3 regions of the Pristimantibacillus sp. Z349TD_6 genome follow, and region 2 is predicted to be linked to each of the others. Evidence: riboswitches for the same ligand, from Rfam matches in the RefSeq annotation. Region 2 holds a riboswitch; each other region holds the start of a gene.
What was found. A riboswitch is a leader RNA that binds a small molecule or an ion and turns the genes downstream of it on or off. The one in region 2 is predicted to bind cyclic di-GMP.
Positions count from the first base shown of each region.

Region 1 (6,994 bases), 730 kb from region 2:
GGACCGTTGTGAGTAGAAGCCGCTGTCATATGTACTTGAAGAATTTCTAGCTCAGGTCTATTCCATTGTTTCTTCGCTTGCATAATTTGTCACCTCCCTTCAATTCAATTTTTTAAGAAAACGATACACGATTAAGCTCCGCATCAATAATCTATAATTCGGATCGATCGCAAGTTTGGATTGAGCCCCTTCCTCAAATCCTGCTAGCGCTGATCGGACTACCTTACCGTCAACAAATTGCATAAACGCTCGATCCTGACTCATTTGTCTCAGTTCTTCCTTAAATTCTTGCCACTTTGGTCTCATACGATGGACCCAATCCGCTCCTTGAACGCCTCTAGTCCGCTGATTTAACCTCACCTTGTCGGGAAGCAGCGTATCGGTAGCACGCCTGATCAGTGCACGATCCATTCCATTCTGAACGTACTGATCCTCTGGCAGAGACAAACAAAATCGAATGACTCGGACATCGTTGGTTGGGTCTCTCTTCCATAAAGAGTATCTTAACGAAAGTTTCGTCGAAACCGTATTTCCAGCATTCCAATGATAAACTTCGTCAAAATGGCTTTTTCTTTCATCGTACACATTTTTCGCTGCAAACCAGCCTGATTCATCAATTCCATATTTGCCCAGCCGGTTAAACACATCTGTCCTCTTGGCGAATTCAGGAGATATGATCATAGGATAATGATAAGATTCTCCTACTGATCGTAAATGTTCAATAAACGGAAAAGCAGCACGGCTGACATTTGAAAATACATGAGCACGACCAGAGCCAATGTTCAAACTATACTGCCGCATTTCGCGAAGCAGTTTGATCCATCTCATTTTTTTCAACAACGTAGCGTAATATGGAATGGCAGCTCCCCACGAAATTGACAAATTGCCTCTGCCTCCATTAAGCAGCACACCTACACCTTGCTCCTCTGCTTTCTCGAACATCCCTTTTATCCAAAAAGAGTTCTCAAAAAACTTATATGGCATTTCGTTTATATCTAGAAAGCCATCGATTTCAGAGTAAGAGTCACGCCCACGGAAATCCAAGTAGTGCTCTTCAATACCTCCAACATGCTCCACGGTGGATTCAATAAGAGGTCTCTCATTAGTAATCATTGATTTGTGTGTATAATCAACAAAGTCGCTTGTCGGTACGTAGCTGAACGTGTACAGACTTTTATTTTGCGGTTGCAGTGTCTTTGAAGCAAAGCCAACAATAGAGCCTGAATCCAAACCGCCGCTAAGCTGTGCTCCAACATTACGATGTGTCCGCAGCCTTGAAGTAACTGCTTGTTGAAACACATCCTGAAACGCCTCAACGTATTCATCATTTGATTTAAATCGTACGACTTCATCTGATCTGAGTTGATGATATCTTGCAAGAGTAACTCGCCCTGCAGTTATCGTTATCGTATGAGATGGAGGGATCTGCTCAATATTTCGATAGGCCGTCTTGGATGCATCCGCAACGTCAACCATGCCAGAAATAGCTAGAAACTCAGCAAGCCATTGTTCATTTAACAACCTCTCCTTGCCCAATAACGTAAGTAAGGGTTCAATTGTTGTACAAAAGGCAACACGCTCATTATTTCGATGATAATAGAGCGTACGACCTCCGGAGAAGTCTCTTGCACCAAACAGCTTCTGTCTTCTACAATCCCAGATTAGGAAGGCGTAATCACCAGCTAAATAAATAGGTGTTCTATCCCCCCATTTATCATAAGCTAATAAAATTAGCTCGCTATCGGTCATATTTCTTCTTAATTGCTGCTCTACTTCGAGTCGGTTGAATAATTCTATGCGGTTATCAATAATTGCATCCGCAGTTATAACAAGCCCTCGTTCATCATCCAAAAAAGGATTACGTTCATTGATCGACTCTGGTGTAATCCATTGATTATGACAACCTAAAAATATATTATCGGCATGCCAAGCTTGAGCTGTATTGCATGGAAACTGAGATAATGCCTCCATTAAAGCATCGCCCTGCTGCCATGCCAAACTTTGCTTGCCGGTATGAAACACTCCTGCGATGGCGCTCATCGTGGCCTCCGGGTGGATATAGAATTTGTTTTATTTACGTACTTATTTCAAAAACAAAACCTTTACTTTGCAGTTCTTTATAAAGAACATATTTGAATATTACACCTGAAATAAACCTTTGTCAATGACTTTTCTACGATAAATTGCAAAAAATTCATAACTTTTGTTCTTTATTAAAAACAAATTGTCGATTACTTTCTTACATTAGTAACTTACATTAAAAACATTTTCTGAAAGTCAATATCGTGGTTTAATAAATAAAAAAATAACCACTCATTATTAAAATAAGTGGTTTTAATGTTTAAATAAAAAAATAAGTGCGTTATAGCTAACAACCTTTCGTAATTAAGAATAATTCGTTATAATAGAAATAGTCTACAACGATGTGATAACGGAGGAATTTGTTATGATTGGAGAACGCATTCAACTGCTGCGCAAGAGAAAGGGCCTATCCCTTACAGAGTTATCCCAACGGGCGGGCGTCGCTAAATCTTATTTAAGCTCCATTGAACGAGGGCTCCAGCAAAATCCTTCGATTCAATTCCTCGAAAAGGTAGGCGCCGTATTGAATGTGACGGTTGAAGATTTTTTGAATACCGATGAAAAAAATGATCGCAAACCCGACAATTTAGACAACGAGTGGGCTGATTTAGTAAGAGAAGCTATGGCTTCCGGTGTGAGCAAAGATCAATTTAAAGAGTTTCTAGAATTTAATAAATGGAAAATTAAGCGCGAATAGCGCTTTTTCCACTTTTATACAGCTGTTACTTGTACATCATTATCCTTACTTTCTTCAAGACAAAGCAATACTTTCCTTACTTCATCCTTGCTGAATCCCAAAGAACGTGCTTTCATGATTAATGTTACCCATTCCATATCCAATTCCTGAATATCTTCTGCTTTAGCTAGTACCATTTTCCCATGTCCCCCATTCATTTCAGGACGGTTGCACCACTGACTCCATGCGTTTAAGGTGCCCAGATACTAAACGCATTTCAACGTCTCCCATGCTTGTCATTCGTTTATAGATGTATTATAAATCACCACAAGTGCGCATACTGTCGCTTCATGTCTCACAAAAATGATAGATAATTACATTTTTTGTCGAATTTATTTAAGTAATGTTAAATGGAGCGATAAATAGGAAAGAGCTACCAACCGATATAGAAAACAGACCTAATTGTGTTTAATTATTTCACAGCTTTAAATTAAGATGTCAATTCTTTAATGGAATCTCTAGTGGTCTCTTCCTCATAACCATTTGGATTTAAATATTGCCAGCGCCATGAGTCTGCACACATCTCCTCTATCCCAAGTGTCGCAACCCAATTCAACTCCGCGTTTGCAAGCATCGTATTAGCATAACAAATGGCAATATCTCCTGGTCTACGATCTGTAAATGAATATGGAATACTTCGTCCCGATACCTTCTCGAATGCAGTAATCATCTCTAATACACTATACCCACGCCCAGTTCCGAGATTAAATATATCCACACCTGATTTGTTCATGATTTTTTCTAGTGCACATAAATGTCCTCTCGCTAGATCCACGACATGAATATAATCCCTTACGCCTGTGCCGTCTATGGTTGGATAATCATCTCCAAAAATATTAACTTTTTTAAGCCTGCCTACAGCTACCTGAGATATGTATGGCATAAGGTTATTTGGAATACCATTAGGATTCTCGCCAATTCTTCCACTTTTATGTGCACCAATTGGGTTAAAGTATCGTAAAATTGAAATCCCCCATTGCTCGTTAGACTCCGCTAAATCCTGCAAAATTTGTTCTAGCATGAGCTTTGTTCTTCCGTAAGGATTCGTTGCTCCAAGCGAAGAACTTTCTTCAATCGGCACATGTTCCGGTCGACCATATACCGTTGCAGAGGAGCTGAATACAAGCTTATGAACACCATACTTCTTCATAACCTCACACAGGATTAAGGTGCTTGTAATATTAGTGTGATAATATGACAGTGGCAATTGTACAGATTCACCTACCGCCTTCAATCCTGCAAAGTGAATAACTGCATCAATAGTATGTCTGGTGAAAACACCTTCAAGACCGATTTGATCCATTAGATCCATTTGGTAAAATGTAAAGGCTTTGTTTGTAATTTCTGCAACTCTGTTTAATGAGATGTAGCTGCTATTAGACAAATTATCAACAATAACTACCTCATACCCTGCTTCAAGAAGTTCCACACATGTATGACTTCCAATATAACCTGCTCCACCCGTAATTAAGATAGCCATTTCATTGACCCCTCTCAGCCTTCATTATAAAAAACATATTTATTCTTTATTAAGAACACTGTATGAAATAAAATCCCTGTATCTTGAAAAACTACAGGGATATATTTTCTTCTTTCACTTACGTTACACAGTACTTCCCAAATCCGAGATATCATCTAGCCAGATATATGGCGCAGTACCTGTCACGGTTACTCCTCTAAATACAGATTTCGTAATAATTGCAGATTTATTTTGTCTCAACCAATTAAAGTTGATTTTGCTATTATCAAAAAACGAATGAGAAATGACTGCTTTTTTGTTATTATCTGCTTTTCCAACTACAGCATTAATAAAAGTAGTTCCTGTTACAAGCGAATTTCCATCCATGACGAGTCCAAGATTTTGAAATAATCCATTTCTTAGTGTATTCTGTCTCATATATTTAGTATCACTTGAACCTAGCTGAATATCAGTACTACCTAAAAGAGGAGTTTTTACACGAATAAATTCACTATTGCTGATATGGCAACCCTCAAACCTTGCAGAGCCTTCAATAAGAGTTAAGCCCTCTACAACTATTGGACGTCCTGCATAATCTTGTGGAACTAATATAGATACATCGTAATTTTTCACTGTTACATCCTTGATAACAGCTCCAGCTGCTAGCAAATTAAAGTTCGGAGTTAACGAATTATCAGAACGCCAATCTCGTTCAACGGTTATATTGGATAGATAACATCTGCCATAATTGTATCTCCCCAAGTTAAATCCCGTAACACCGGCATCCTTAATAATTACTGGCACACCACCTAGCGATTCAGATACCTGAAACCCTAGTGAAGTAACGTTAACGGTATAATACAGCTTATCAGTACTTATGCCTGTCGGAATCTTACCGGACCATTGCTCAAACGATACTTGTGCTCCGTTACCCATAAGATGCGGTGATTTAAACGTGAATGTGCCTGTAGCAACATCAACAGCAGGTGATCCAAAATAACCATACACGCTTGAACCATAAACTAAGCCGTTTTTTACCTGACAATTTTGAGCGACTGCTCCCCTTACATCCAGCAGTCTTAAATTTCCGTTTCGAATAACAGCTCCGTTAACAAAATTATCTCCCTGTACCCATAACTCACACCCATCAAATGAATTATTAATGTATTTGACATTTGCGAAATTCGGATTTGAGCTAACACCTCCAATATTAACGCCTTCAAAGGTATTTCCCTCTATCAAGAGATTTGTACCATCGGCATTAACTAGATGTCCACGTGCATTATTATAAATATAATTATCTTGTATAAATATGCGATAATTAAGCTCAAACCCATTAGGACGATCTGCTGTTTTATACGGAATATTGGTTTCACTATACATTGATTCGATATCGATTCCGAACATAGGCGGTGTACCGTTTCTAAAATTAGTTGTTACACCATCGTCATCAAAGCCAATATGATGAATCTTATTTCTGTAAATATGAGTATCATTTGAAGCACAGATAGAAATTCCTTGTCTTCTGCAATGATGGATATGACAGTCATGAATAAGAACATTTTGACCCATCTGTTCCTGGGTATATAAGGTAGGATCAAGCTGATATTTCTCATAACCCGTTAAAATTCCATCGCCTGTACAATTTGAAATCTCCATATTGCTTATTTCTATATTATTAGATCCAAACGACCCGATTCCGTACCCGCTTTCATGCGTATAAAATGAATTATCAACCTTAGCCCGAATATCCGCAATTTGACTATCGGTTAGAGGAGCTGTAATGGGGATCGCAAAAATCATTTTATTATTTTTACTTAAATCCTTATCCTCATTAAGAAACCAGCCTCTTCCTCCTGAGCTGGTCGGTGCAAAAACACCATTCGTTCGTGAGCCAGTAAGTGTTGTTTTAGATACGGTATCTTTATATTGATAGAATTGATAGCCTGTAGCATTTACACCCGCAATGCTCCATAGTCTAAAGCTTGCAAGAAGTCCGGGGTTTGCATAACGGTCAATCACCTCGCTGCGAATCCAGTTGGGGTCATTGTTTAGCGTTCCGTCAGCGTTTATACCTCCCCTAACAAACTTTACAAAAATCTCATATACGTGGTTTTTCTTATCGCCTACTAGTTTACCACCTGAAATCTTTGCATTATTAATTCCTCTCATTTCGACAATCGTATAACTTGGAGAAGAATTCCCCTCGAGCATTATTACACAGCCTTGCTCAAGCTCTAAATGAATACCGCTCAACATGTTAATAGCTACGAGAGTACTTGGATCCATTCTTACAATATAATTTCCACTTGGAAGAATAACATGTAAAAATCCTTGAGATTTAGCCCAACTAATAGCATCATTTATTCCTTTTGTAGTCTCAACTGCATTTATGCCTAAGTTGCTAATAGCAAAACGGTCTAGTTCTATTCGATAAGAGCCTTGTTGACTCATAGAACTCACCTTCCTTTTACACTATCTTATGTAGCTTATTCGTAAAAGGTTACTTATTTCCACCAGCCTCTATACCATGACGTCGCTTTTCTGCCCTTCTGAATATTGCACTTATGTTTGGTAGTTTGATTAATAGATTTTTAAATATACCGAGTAAATATTTGAATTGCTCTGTTCTATGGAATACGATAATATAAATCCCGTTTACTAGAATGAGGCAGATTATGCCTTTAAGCAGTAACCATAGTACGTTGGATGTCGGA
Region 1 covers NZ_CM149662.1:2,004,285-2,011,278, reverse strand. The annotation lists gene AC0VYE_RS08655 (paeninodin family lasso peptide) at 1-83, opposite strand, end outside; gene AC0VYE_RS08650 (lasso peptide isopeptide bond-forming cyclase) at 100-2,040, opposite strand; gene AC0VYE_RS08645 (helix-turn-helix domain-containing protein) at 2,447-2,779, shown strand; gene AC0VYE_RS08640 (anti-repressor SinI family protein) at 2,794-2,955, opposite strand; cyclic di-GMP riboswitch class II at 2,972-3,055, opposite strand; gene galE (UDP-glucose 4-epimerase GalE) at 3,249-4,298, opposite strand; gene AC0VYE_RS08630 (right-handed parallel beta-helix repeat-containing protein) at 4,422-6,731, opposite strand; gene AC0VYE_RS08625 (lipopolysaccharide biosynthesis protein) at 6,781-6,994, opposite strand, start outside.
Region 1: it holds a riboswitch for cyclic di-GMP, as region 2 does, so the genes downstream of both, AC0VYE_RS08640 (anti-repressor SinI family protein) here and AC0VYE_RS05450 (sensor domain-containing protein) in region 2, are expected to answer to the same signal.

Region 2 (6,994 bases):
TATATGACAGTAGCTGTCGTATATCGTTTGCTAAACTGACAAAGAGTAAACCAAAGAAATCGGAATGGAGAGATACAATGAAACCATTAGAGGGAAAAATCGCAGTCGTTGCTGGAGCTACACGAGGAGCTGGACGCGGTATTGCAGTAAGTCTTGGAGAAGCAGGAGCCACCGTTTACTGCACAGGAAGAAGCATTCGCGGCCAAGCCTCCGATTTGAACAGAGTAGAAACGATTGAAGAAACAGCCGAATTGGTCACTGCACGAGGAGGCGTAGGCATCCCGGTGAGAGTTGACCATACAGTAGAAGCGGACGTTCAGGCTTTGTTCGAGCAAATCAACAAGGAGCAAAATGGACAACTGGATGTGCTGGTCAATAACATTTGGGGAGGAGAAAAATTAACAGAATGGGGAAAGCCGTTTTGGGAGCATTCGTTAAGCAAGGGCCTGTTAATGCAAGAGCGTGCCGTAAAAGCTCATCTCATTACGAGCCATTATGGGGCTCCGTTGCTGGTGAAACGGAGAAAGGGACTAATTATTGAAGTAACGGACGGAATCGATTACCGTTATCGCGGAAGCTTGTTTTATAGCTTGGCCAAAATTTCGCCTATTCATCTTGCCGCAGCAATGGCGGCTGACCTTAAGCCCCATGATGTATCGGCTGTTGCTGTAACTCCCGGCTTCCTTCGCTCTGAGGAAATGCTGGAGCATTTTGAAGTAACGGAAGAAACGTGGCTTGATGCTGTGCATGGCGGCAAGCCAGATGCCGAGCATTTCAGCCAATCGGAAACGCCATATTTTGTTGGACGCGGAATCGCAGCTCTTGCAGCAAGCAGCGATTTGCTTGAAAGATCCGGACAAGTATTCCCAAGCTGGCAGCTATCTGATGAGTTCGGCATAACCGACGTCGATGGCAGACAGCCGCACTGGGGAAATTATGCGAAGCAGCATGGTTTCTTGTAAGGCTTACTTTACCCGTTTACAACTTCTCCGCCGTTAATATGCAGCATCTGGCCTGACATATAACTGGAATCATCACAAGCTAGGTAGACATAGGCAGCTGCTAACTCATGCGGCTGTCCTGGTCGTTTCATCGGTGTATCTGAGCCAAAAGTAGCTACGGACTGTTCATCGAATGTCGCTGGAATAAGCGGCGTCCAGATCGGTCCGGGAGCTACACCGTTAACGCGAATACCTTGCTCAGCCAAATTCACTGACAACGCACGCGTAAAGGAAACGATTGCTCCTTTTGTAGCGGAGTAATCAATTAACGTCGGATTGCCTTTGTATGCCGTTATAGATGCCGTATTGATGATGGAGCTGGATGCCTTCAAATGCGGCAAAGCGACAATCGTCAAATAGAACATGCTGAACACATTCGTTCGGAACGTAGCCACCAGCTGATCCGACGTAATATCCTCAAGCTTCTGTTGCACATGCTGCTCTGCCGCGTTATTCATCAAAATATCCAGCTTGCCGTACTCCTTAATCGTCTGCTCAATGACACTTTTGCAAAAATCCTCTTCACCGACGTCGCCAGCTATAAGCAAGCATTTCACGCCAGCTTTCTCTACAACTTCCTTCGTCTTCTCTGCATCGTCATGCTCATTCAAATATACGATCGCTAAATCCGCACCCTCTTTGGCAAAAGCAACGGCTACCGCGCGGCCAATGCCGCTATCTCCACCCGTAATAATAGCTGTCTTCCCTTTCAGCTTGCCTGCCGCTTTATATGAATCCGATTCAAAAATCGGCAGCGGCTTCATCTCGGATTCAATGCCCGGTTGACGGTTTTGATGCTGCGGCGGGTTAATATTTTTTTGTGATGACGAATTAGACATGAGAAAATCAGCTCCTTATATTTTTTCCATAAAAGATTTCATCCATCTCGGTCTTTAATCTTCTCGTAATTTCCTCTTGCTCTATGGTTGACAACGAATCCTTCGTATAGCCGAACAAATAGTTGTTCAAATCAAATTGCTTCAGCTTGCATTTGGTATGAAACACATTTTCTTGATAAATATTAACGTCGATCATGTCATACAAAAGAGATTCCTTCTTCGGTATGTAGTTCTGAATCGAGTTAATATCATGATCAATAAAAAGTTTATAACCATTAATGTCGCGAGTGAAACCTCTCACACGGTAATCCAGCGTCATAATATCGGTATCAAACGAATGAATCAGGTAGTTCAGCGCTTTTAGCGGTGAAATCTCGCCGCAGGTCGATACATCAATGTCTGCACGGAACGTACTTATCCCTTCGTTCGGATGATATTCCGGATACGTATGAACCGTTATATGGCTTTTATCCAAATGCATCACTACGGAATCAGGCAAGGGACCCGGCGTTTCTTCAAACGACTCATTGGGTCCGCCAATTACCGGCCCTTCCGATACGAGCAAAGTAACGCTGGCGCCCTGCGGCTCATAATCCTGCTTTGCAATATTAAGCACATGCGCTCCAATAATATCCGATACCGTTTCCAAAATATTCGTCAGCCTATCCGAATTATATTGTTCGTCTATATAGGCGATATATGCTTCACGCTCTTCTTTCGTTCTCGTATAACACACATCATACATATTGAAGCTGAGTGACTTCGTTAAATTATTAAAGCCATGCAGCTGAATTCTTTGTTCCGGTGTAAGTTTCAAGCGCACATCCTCCTTTTCAATAACTACTATTTCCTTTTACCCAAAGACCGATGCGGCAAAACTTTTATGTTGCACAAAAAAAGCATTTCACGCCCCGGTTTTACCGAATGTAAAATACTTTTTTCATCTCATTTTTTAATTATGTTTTTTCAATTCCTTAATCCGGAGTATCGGATCTCCTACATACACTTGTGTTTGAGGAAGCATGCCATCACGCTGCTTAATGGCTAGGAAATTAAGCGTATTGACGAGCTCATCCTGCTGCTTTTCTTTTAATTGAAATTGCACACCATATTCATAAATGTCTTTGCCCAGTTCATTGTACCAGACGATAAATCCGAATAGCACATACATTTGATTAAGAATTTTCGTCTTGAACATCAAGAGAATATCGCTGTTAACGGGCAGCTTCACACCTACCATAAACCGGAGGCCCCCTGGTCCGATGTTTCGAACAAACACCTCTGTACTCCCAAGTTTCACACTGCTTCCTTTGAACATCGTAATGGTCATCTCTGCCAATAGACAATGCTTCAAATCGATTCGAAAGCTTTTTCTCCGATTAACGAGCACTTCTTTACTAGGCATAAATAAAGCAGGCTCTTTACAAGATCTCCTGCTCAATAGTTGTACGATGCTGTCTGGCTCTACAGGACGACTGAAATAATAACCTTGGATTTCATCGCATCGCTGCTCGCGTAAATAGTTGAATTGCTCCTTCGTTTCAACGCCTTCAGCCACCACCTGCATGCCCAGCTCGCCAGCCAATTGAATAATGCATTCGATAATGCTCTTATTTCTCCGATCTGTCATCAACTCCTCGATAAATGACCGATCAATTTTGATCGTATCGAGTGCCAATCGCTTCAATAAATAAAGAGAGGAATAGCCGGTTCCAAAATCATCAAGCGATACTTTGATTTTTCTTTTCTTCAGCTCCAGCAGCAATTCAGTCACCGCATTCTCATTGCTAATAAAGGAGCTTTCCGTTATTTCAATTTCCAATCGATCTTGGGAAATTCCTGTCTCCTCGATAATCTGATCGATGGTATGCAATATATTTTGCTGAAGAAGCTGCTGCACCGAAAAGTTAACCGATAGCGTAACCGAAGGCAGGCCTAAGCTCTGCCACCGTTTATGCTGCATACAGGCTTCGCGAAGCACCCATTCTCCTATCGATACAATAAGCCCCGTTTCCTCTGCGATCGGTATAAATTCAGACGGAGCAACCAATCCCCAATCCGGATGATTCCAGCGCAGCAGTGCTTCAACACCAACAATTTCCATCGTTTGCGAATGTACGCGAGGCATGTAATGAAGGAACAGCTCTCCTCTTTCCTGCGCTTTACGCAAATCATTGCTGAGTGAAAACAATTTGAATGATTGCACATTTAAAGAAGCGGAATAGCACTGTGATTGGTTGCTGCCTCTGGACTTCGCATGATAAAGAGCCGCATTCGCATTTTTCATCAACTGCTCCACCGAGCTCCCATCGCCAGGCGATTGACTGATTCCAATACTTGCGGTTACATTCAGCTCATATCCTTCTATCAAAAATTGCTCATTAATAAGCCTAATAATAGTAGCTGCCATATCCTTGATTTCGTTTTGCTGCTTTACATCAGCTATAATAATTGCAAATTCGTCTCCGCCAAGTCGGAATACGGTTTGGCCATCACGTAAGTTGCTCATCAATCGGAAGGCGATTTGTTTCAGCAGCTCATCCCCAATCGGATGCCCCAGCGTATCATTTACATATTTGAAACGATCTACGTCAATCAGCATGATCGCCAGCCTTTGCTTAAAATACTCGCTTACCCTTAGCTGCTTATCTAGCTGGTCTTCAAACATTCTGCGATTTGGCATCTCCGTTAAATAATCGTGGTAAGCCAAATATTGATTTAATTCCTCAGCCTTGCTCCGATCCGTAACATCAAGGACTACGCCAACGATCGCCTGCTCACCCATATTTGACACTTGATTATAGTGCACTTCGCAATGAATAATCGTCCCATCTTGTTTAATGGCTCTGTGGCAGAAATTAGATAAAGAATGACCCTCCTGCAACTTCGTTAGCTGATTAATGACGGCTTCACGATCTGACGGATGGATCGTCTGTATAATATCCATACCGATCAAAGAGTCATAACCGAACATTTTATTGAGCTGATCGTTTGAATAAACGAAGTTGTTTTTTTGCGCGACAAAAATACCGACAATGGATTGTTCAACAATACTGCGGTATTTTAATTCGGTCTCAGTCAACGATTGCTCAATCATTTTTTGCTGCGTAATATCCTTGGCAATGCCGTAGACGCCGATAAGCTTTTTATTAATAATGATTGGAATATTGGTCACATTAAATTCGACCGTTTGCCCTGTTCTCGTAATGCCTGTCGTATCATAGTTTTGAGGATTCAGCGTCTTGACCGTTTGCTCAAAATATTGAATCGTTTTATCCAGTGCTGCGGCATCTACAAATTTATGAAAACTATCATTTATAATTTCCTCTTTCGTATATCCAAACACTTGCTCAAGCACAGAATTGCATGACAAAAAACGCCCTTGTGCGTCTAAAGAAAAGACCGCGTCAGGATTGTTTTCAAATATCGATTTATAAAGCTGCTCTTCTAGTGTGAGGCGATGCTGTATTTTTTTATTTTCCGTTACATCCTGAATCATGCCTATCGTCAACAATATCTCGTTTTCGGCATTCCGTATGAACGTAATGTTTTCCACCACATATCTAACTTCACCGTTCTGACGAACGATTCTGTACTCGGAAACGCTTTCCTTTTTTGATTCAATGGCAAGGTGGAACTGCTCATTAACGCGCTGACGATCTTCGGGATGTACAAACTCAAAAAATTGTTCAATCGTCATCGAGAAATCAGATTTCATACCATATATTTCGAACATTTGATTCGACCAGGATGCTTCTCTGCGAATATGGTCAAACTCCCAGTAACCTAAATTGGCTAACTTTTGAACAATATTAAAACTACCAACATTAACATTTCCATTAAAACGTTTAATCATTTGTTTCATTGCTAAATATCCCCTCTTATTCATAACGTAGGCGGTAACCTGAAGTTTTTAAGGAGAGGATATAGGTATGTTATCACTCATCCTTTTGGCAACCCAGCCACCTTTGGAAATTTCCTTTAGGCCTGTTGGCTTTGCGTCATTGTCTTTCGACAACTTTGCTTTTTACTAGGACTTTTTACATATACCAGTATTCCATATTATTCCGATATATACCATAACCAATTTCATAATAGGTCGAATGATGTAGAAAAACCTCCCATTTTGGGAGGTATGGTATATTGATGTTTTACAATCTAGGATCGATTTCCTTCTCTTTGGCAACCTCAAACAAAAGATTCGCAACAGCCGCTTGATATCCATCGTTTTCTGGGGCAATTTCAGCAAAAGGAATCGCCAGCATATGCTGTCCTAGCCGGTACTCGTTAAATGATGTACGAAGCTTTTGCGTAATATTTTTTTGCTTGATGAGCTTATTGTACTTGTGCGGAAATCTATAATCATAACCGTAAATAATAGACATGTATTCCTTATTGCGCACTTTCATATAGGGAACCGTGTACGGCTGAAGCATCTCGGGCTTAATCACGACACCTTCCATATGATTGTCTACCGTAAGCGTGTAGAAATATTTTTCTGCAAGCTCATAGCTCTCCGCATCAGACAGCACAAGCGTGAGGAATGGATCGTCAGAGAGGAATCGATACATCTCAGAGGTTTTCCACGCTGGCAGCTGCTCGCTTCCGTCTACGTATACGATTTTGAGCAGCGAAAATGGCTTGTATTCAAGTTCCCCTGCCTCGGCATACAGCTCCAGCTGCCTCTTATACGTTTCATATGCTTGGATATGCTCGTCAATTGGCCTATTTTTCTCAAGAACAGAATGAACATGCTTAAAGTTTTGATAGACGGCTAGGCCATATTTCTCATTAATAGCCCCTTTGCTAAGGTGAAACTGATCCTTTTCAAAACCGCTTTCCTTGAAATCATACGCAAGCTTTCCGAACGCTTCCTCGAATCCATTTGCCTTCAGAAAAGCAAGCTCTGTCTCAAGCCCCTTCTCAATTGGCTTAAACTGCTTTTCAATGAGACCTTCTCCCAGCGCCTCCCATGGCAAAAGCTCGCCATCGAGCAGGAGCATCGATATATCATTTTCCTTCATGTAGCGTCCGAATCTTTGCAGCAGTCGCTCATAAACAGCGGTCAGGTCAACCTTATTTATTTTGTACCCATTGCGGCTCACTGCAAAACATTGCTCGATATCTGCATGCAAATAAACATTGCAGCGTGAT
Region 2 covers NZ_CM149662.1:1,272,727-1,279,720, reverse strand. The annotation lists gene AC0VYE_RS05465 (SDR family oxidoreductase) at 78-962, shown strand; gene AC0VYE_RS05460 (SDR family oxidoreductase) at 971-1,840, opposite strand; gene speD (adenosylmethionine decarboxylase) at 1,848-2,657, opposite strand; gene AC0VYE_RS05450 (sensor domain-containing protein) at 2,793-5,705, opposite strand; cyclic di-GMP riboswitch class I at 5,790-5,875, opposite strand; gene AC0VYE_RS05445 (metallophosphoesterase) at 5,992-6,994, opposite strand, start outside.

Region 3 (6,994 bases), 720 kb from region 2:
ATGAAATCGCTGTGGCTTACGAACAAGGCCTAATTCAAGGTAAATCGGCAACTGCCTTTGAACCAAAAGCAGAAATTACACGTCAAGAAATTGCTACATTCTTATCCAGAGCACTTACAATTTTCAACAGCAAGAAACTAACTAGCACAAGCACTGAACAGCTTAAAGGCTTCAAGGACAGCTCATCTATTGCCAGCTGGGCAAAAGATGGCGTTGCACTTCTTATGCAGCAGAAGCTAGTAACAGGCTACCAAGACGGTACTTATAAGCCGAACCAAACCACGACCAAAGCGGAAGCGGCAGCACTTATCTACCGCATTTACACGGGTCAATAACACAAACTAAAGAGGCAGTAGAGAAGTCAATTAGACTTCGCTACTGCCTCTTTTCTGTTCTTTTAGGCTAATTAAAACTATATCCGTATAGAAGCAATGCTACATCAAACCCTCTGCAATAGCTCTTCCTGCTTCAAGCTCTTTGTTAAAGGCTTCTCTGTAGGAAGCAAGAACGTCTGTGCTATACCCATTCGTCGTCAACTTAGCTTTCGTATCTGTCATGATAACTTCAAATTTTGCAGAGCAATTGTCTACTTCTTGAAGTCCTTTAGCTTTAAGCTGAGCTTGAACCGTCTTATCCGTTGCCGCTACATACTGCAATCCAATATCCATAAGAGTTACCTTGCAGCTTTCTTTCAGCGCAGCGAGCTTGTTCTCTGCTTCTGCCGTAATTTGCTCATACGTCGGTTTAACTGGTACGCCACCACCGCCGGCATTACCCGTACCGCCTGTACCACCAGAGCCTCCAGTTCCGCCACCCGTGCCTGGAAGGACTACTCCGCCGCCACCTTGCTCAGCTCGATATGCCTCTGACTCACCGCTAACTGTTTTCGTCACCGGATCGTAGCTAATCTGAGTGCCTACCGATTCTGACAAGAAACGAATGGGCACATAGATCGAGCCTTTATAGGCATAGAGGGATTGACCAGCCGGCAATGCCTTCGTCTTTCCATTAAACACAAGAGTTGCTTTCACTGGCTGTATCGCAATCGTAACGCTCGTTTGTGGCTTCTGGCTGCCCGTAGCGGCACTTTGCAATTGTTTCTTCAGAGCCGCAAGCTCTTTCTCTGTTGGCTCGGAGATTGTCGCTTTAGCCCCATCCCAATTTACTGTTTTTAGTAGCGCGTAAGAAATATAACGAATCGGTACATATGTACTTCCTTGATGAATAAATGAATATTGTCCATCGGGCAGTTTAAGCGCTTGTCCATCAAATTGCAGCTTAATGGGCTGTGTCTTTGTCTTAATCGTTTCGGTTGCTGCGGATGCAGCGGTTGCAAGTACGGATGACAACATCATTACAACCAGAAAAATAGATAGAATACGTGACTTTTTCATAGAGCCTCCTCAGAATAGTAAAGCTTACTTGTTTAGCGAGTTTGCAATTACTGCAAGCGCATTGGCTCTAGCACCAGCCTTCGCACTCTCGTATTGCGCGCTCCAATCCGGAAAGCTTTGCTCACCTAGATCGGCTGCTTTATACTCGCTCTTGGCATTGCTTATTAATTGATTGAACCTGGCATCACAATCGGCTTCCGCAGAAAATACCTTATTCAGATATTTACTTTGAATAGTAGCAAGCGTAGCTTCTTCATCTCCGCTAAGCTCTTTCGCAATTTGCTTAACCAAGCTATTGCTAGTTGCTTGACACGAAGATTTCAGCTTTTCCAGCTTTGCTGTAACCGATGCATCAATCTCTTTTTTCTTCTGGGACTTATTTTCGGAGTTTGTAGATCCCTTATCCGGCTTTTGTCCCTTGTCTACATTATTAGACGCTTCATCTGGCAGCAAAGTTGCGCTCGGACTAGGTTTAAGGACTTCATCTGGCTGCGTCGTTGGAACTAGATCAGGCTCTTGTGATGGAGTAGCATCAGGTTCTGAAGCCTGATCTGTCTGATTAGTAGATTGTTCATTGGGCTGCTCCGTAATCTTCGGCGACTCTTGTCCTGCATTACTATCTGCAGCTTCTTCAAGACGCCCATTCAGTTCATCTACCTGATTTAACTTCGAATAGAGACTCATGCTTCCATAAATGACAATACCGATAACAACGAGAGCACCTGCGATAATCATTAGTGTTTTGTTCGTTTTTTTCATTGTTTTGGTTTCATATGAGCCACTAAAGAAGCAATGATTGCATATGAATCTCCTTTTTAGAATTTAAAATAAAAAAGCTGACGCTTCATAGTGACGGGGCGTCAGCTTGCGGATATAGCGTTTTCAGACCTTGTTAATGACACGCTACGTGCTTATTCATGAGACAGCCGCTAGTTTATTTTTGTGATAAACAATCCTCAAATAAATCTCCATGCGCTTTTTCTCATCTAAGCAATCTTTTCATAGCAATTCATTGAATCCCATACAGAGCTGATGCCATTCACGTACAACGTTTGCGCGCATGAACATAATAATAACCTCCATGTTTCCACATAAACCACGCGGGAGGCACGATATTCGGTAGCTGGCTGGCAGTCTTTTAAAAGATAAGCCCCTATAGCTTTGCGTCACCACTTTTCAATGGTTTTGCCTTTATCGTGTGGTTATGCGGTTGTTTTGTTTAATGGTATGGTAACAAAATTGTTGAAGGGTGTATAGGGTTTATCACAATTATCTAGTCTTACTAATACCATTAAATGCAATATTATTTTAGCCTAAGATACTTTGTCCAATATTCGCATTATCTTCAGTATCCTCATAGCCATTTGGGTTATTTAGCTGCCAACGCCAAGCATCGGCACACATTTCTTCAATTCCTCTCTCTGCAACCCAACCTAATTCACGCTTAGCTTTTGTAGGGTCAGCATAACACTCTGCTACGTCACCGGGTCTTCTATCAACTATAGAATAGGGAATACTCCTACCAGATACTTTTTCAAACGCATGAACCATTTCCAGCACACTATAACCTTTGCCAGTGCCAAAATTATATGCTTCTATACCAGATTTGGACATTACTTTATCAATCGCCTTCAAATGTCCTATCGCTAGATCCACAACATGGATATAATCCCTAACCCCTGTACCATCAATTGTAGAGTAGTCGTCTCCAAAAATACGAAGTTGTTCCAATTTCCCTACCGCTACCTGTGTAATATATGGTGTTAAATTATTTGGAATATCTCTCGGATTCTCCCCAATTTGACCACTTACATGCGCACCTACAGGATTGAAATATCGTAGTAATGAGATACCCCAACTATTGTCTGAAACATAAAGATCCCGCAGTATCTCTTCAATTATCCATTTTGTACGTCCGTATGGATTAGTCGCTCCCAAAGGAAAATCCTCAGATATTGCTCCAGATGCGGTAGGAGAATATACCGTAGCAGAAGAGCTAAATACCATTTTCTTGACATTAAATTTCTGCATAACCTGACAAAGATTAAGTGTTCCCATAATATTATTCTGATAATAACTGAGTGGCACCTCAACTGATTCACCAACTGCTTTGTATCCAGCAAAATGGATAACTACATCAATCCTATTTTCTAAAAAAACAGTTTCTAAACCCTTTATATCTAATAAATCAGTATTATAAAATTTTATATTTACTCCTGTGAGTTTTTGCATTTGATGCACGGTTACAATACTACTATTAGCCAAATTATCTAATATAATTACATCATAGCCTTCATTTAATAATTCCACACAGGTATGGCTACCAATATATCCGGTTCCTCCAGTTACAAGTATTGTCACCGACTCACTCCTTTTCTCAAATACAATTTTTTATGTGATTTTGTAGATGATTCTATAAAATGTATTCAAATGGTTATTTATTCTCTGAGCTCAATCATTATTTTATATCATCCTAATCAAATCTTACAATATCGTCTTCCTCAAGATAGTCACCCATTTGAACCTCAATGATTTCAAGCGGCAATTTCCCTGGATTCTCCAGACGATGCTTTTGTCCAGCCTTCATAAATATACCCTCTCCAACTCGTACAAATTTTACATCTTTATCGATAGTTACTTTTGCCATCCCATTTACCACAATCCAGTGTTCACTTCTATGATGATGTAATTGATAACTTAACCCTTTCCCTTGATTAACAGTGATTTTCTTAATTTTATAAGAACCTTTTTCTTCCTCCAAAACTTTATAGTGACCCCAGGGACGATAATCCTCGACATGATAATTAGTCCTTATATCTCTTCTCGCTTTTAAAATCTCTACAATTTCTTTTACTTTTTGAGACTGTTCTTTTTTGCAAATAAGTAGTGCATCTCTATTATCTATAATAATTAAATCTTCAATACCAACTGTAGCGACTAATTTCCCGACTTCTGAATACACAATATTATTAACTGAATCTAGCAGAATGTTGTTACTATTGGAAATATTATTTGCTTCATCTTTATCAAAAACTTCGTAAAATGAATCAAAACTTCCAAGATCATTCCAACCTATATCTGCAGGTACTACAGTAACTTTTGAGCTCTTCTCTATAATTCCATAGTCCATAGAGATATTCGTATTGATTTTTGAAAAAGCTTCTTTTAGATTTAAACTCGATTCAAAAGCTTCATATATCTCTGGTACCAGTACATTCACTTCATCCATAAAAACCTTAGTGTTGAACATAAATATCCCACTATTCCAGTAGTACCCAGATCTAATATACTCTAATGCCGTAACATGATCAGGTTTTTCTTTAAACTCATTAACGACAAATCCATTACCTTTTTTATCTCCAGGAGAAATATAACCAAATCCTATATTAGGTCCCTCAGGTTGAATCCCAAAAGTAATTAATGAATCTTTCATTAACTCTTCTGAAGCCGTAACTAATTTAATAAAATCTTCAGTTTTGTTAATCATATGATCGGATGGAAAGACTACTACCGAGTCATTTCCCTTTATTGCTATTTCATGTACGCCGGCATAAATCGCTGGTAACGTATTTTTCGCTTCAGGTTCAACTAAAATATTTTTCTCATTATAGTCATAACCCAACTCCTCAACTTCACCCATGACTAAGTATTTATAATATTTATTAGTTACAACATAAATATTGTCTATATCTGTTAACAATAAACTTCTATTAAATGCATCTTGAAACAATGAAGGTTCATCAACTTGTAGTTTTACAAATTGTTTCGGAAATCGTTCTCTACTAAGAGGCCATAACCTCGTGCCACTTCCACCGGCTAAAATTATTACTTTCATTTTATTACCCCTAATTATTATATTGTATTCACTTAATTCGAATATCTATTAACATATCTCTATATAAATTCTATCAGTGTGCATTTGCGCATTTTGTTAATCCGCCAAATTAACACAATATACTTCACCGTCTCAAATACCAATGTTTTCATTGGATATTTATCTGCATTTATTTCAACTCTCGTTTTCTCGTTTAATCATTTATACACTTCTATTTTTTTGAGTTCTTATACCTTTTAATTTACTTATTTCTTTTAAGCCTAAACGGAACATCCCAAAAGGGTGTGTATTTAATGACTTCATTACCTTAAAAGGCCACATCCAATTATTATATACAACTTGAACGAAGATCTGAGCAGCGATCAATCCCCAAATCCCCATGCTTGTTGTTCTCATTAAGATATATGCTATTAATATGCCAGAAAAGCTCGAAATAAAAAATGCCTTCATGTAGGGTACATTGTTCGTATTAGATATATAAGATGCATAATAAGAATGATGAATAAACAAAAATTCATATATTGAAATTCCCAACAAAATAGTAACGCTAAGATTTATGTCAGGTTTAACCCATTCAATTATTGGTTTTCCAATAAATATTAAAAGAACTACTCCAATCCAAAAGACTATGCAAAAAACAGTCATTGCAACTGACATGAGTTCTCTCGATCTTGCAACATTTTTATTAATATGTGCTGCTTGCAATGATGGCTGATATGTAGTGTATAGAGCACCTGATATAGTTGATATTGCCGATATTAACTGTACAGATATCGAATAAATTCCTGTTAATGTTAAACTTAAGTAGAAGGAACAAATTACAATACTTGCTTGTGTAGAAAGGTATCTGGATAATGAAACTAATCCGTCACGCCAAGCATTATGCCATATTAATGTAAATGTCTTTTTAATATCACCAAAAACTACAACTTCATTGTCATCTTTCAGGCGTTCACCAATGTTTTCATATTTGTAGAACGATCTCTTCGATATAAGTCTAAAAAGAACTCCGTACGCCAAATATGCTAAAGCAACAGCAATAAGTTCAAATCCTAGAAATAGAAATACAATAGATATAATTATTTGAAATGTTCTAGCCAATACCGTCGCAATATTTATTTGTAATATCGCACCTACACCCCGCAAGAAAGTAGTGTAGTATCCATAGTAAAGATTCATAAAGACTGCTATACAGTAAATAATCCAAGCAAGCATATAAGAATGCCCATTTATCCCACTTGAAATATGAATTATATAAAATGTTCCTATTGTTAGTAATATAGATATCGCTGTTATAGAAATAATTAAATAAATTACTTTGCAGGTAGAAATAACCTTTTTTAATAGATTAATATTAGGCTCACTATTTTCAACAAACATAACATCCGTTTTATTTAATTCCGATGCTCCGCTCCAGCAATAAGCAACATTTCTTGCAAGTGTTGGATTGAAGCCAAAGTCAAACAAGGCTACAACTCCTCCAATACTTAAAAACACATACCATAAACCTAAAATCTCGCCATCCAAAAAATATAGCATAAATGGTAACAGCAAAAAGTTGCTACCTAGAGACATAAATGTTCCAATGTAATTCCATATGATATCTCGTTTAGTTACTTTCATTTTCTATTCAGTCCAGTCCTCTTTTTCTTTTTGAGATTCTAGTAATGAGGGCTTCTTTATCAAAAAAAATCCAGCACAAATTAAGGTTAGATAAAAATGAAACGATTATAAAAAAAAAAGTTACTTCCATTAATACTAGCTT
Region 3 covers NZ_CM149662.1:553,851-560,844, reverse strand. The annotation lists gene AC0VYE_RS02500 (S-layer homology domain-containing protein) at 1-335, shown strand, start outside; gene AC0VYE_RS02495 (copper amine oxidase N-terminal domain-containing protein) at 435-1,394, opposite strand; gene AC0VYE_RS02490 (hypothetical protein) at 1,419-2,153, opposite strand; cyclic di-GMP riboswitch class I at 2,510-2,594, opposite strand; gene galE (UDP-glucose 4-epimerase GalE) at 2,703-3,755, opposite strand; gene AC0VYE_RS02480 (mannose-1-phosphate guanylyltransferase/mannose-6-phosphate isomerase) at 3,868-5,229, opposite strand; gene wzx (O-unit flippase-like protein) at 5,431-6,852, opposite strand.
Region 3: it holds a riboswitch for cyclic di-GMP, as region 2 does, so the genes downstream of both, AC0VYE_RS02490 (hypothetical protein) here and AC0VYE_RS05450 (sensor domain-containing protein) in region 2, are expected to answer to the same signal.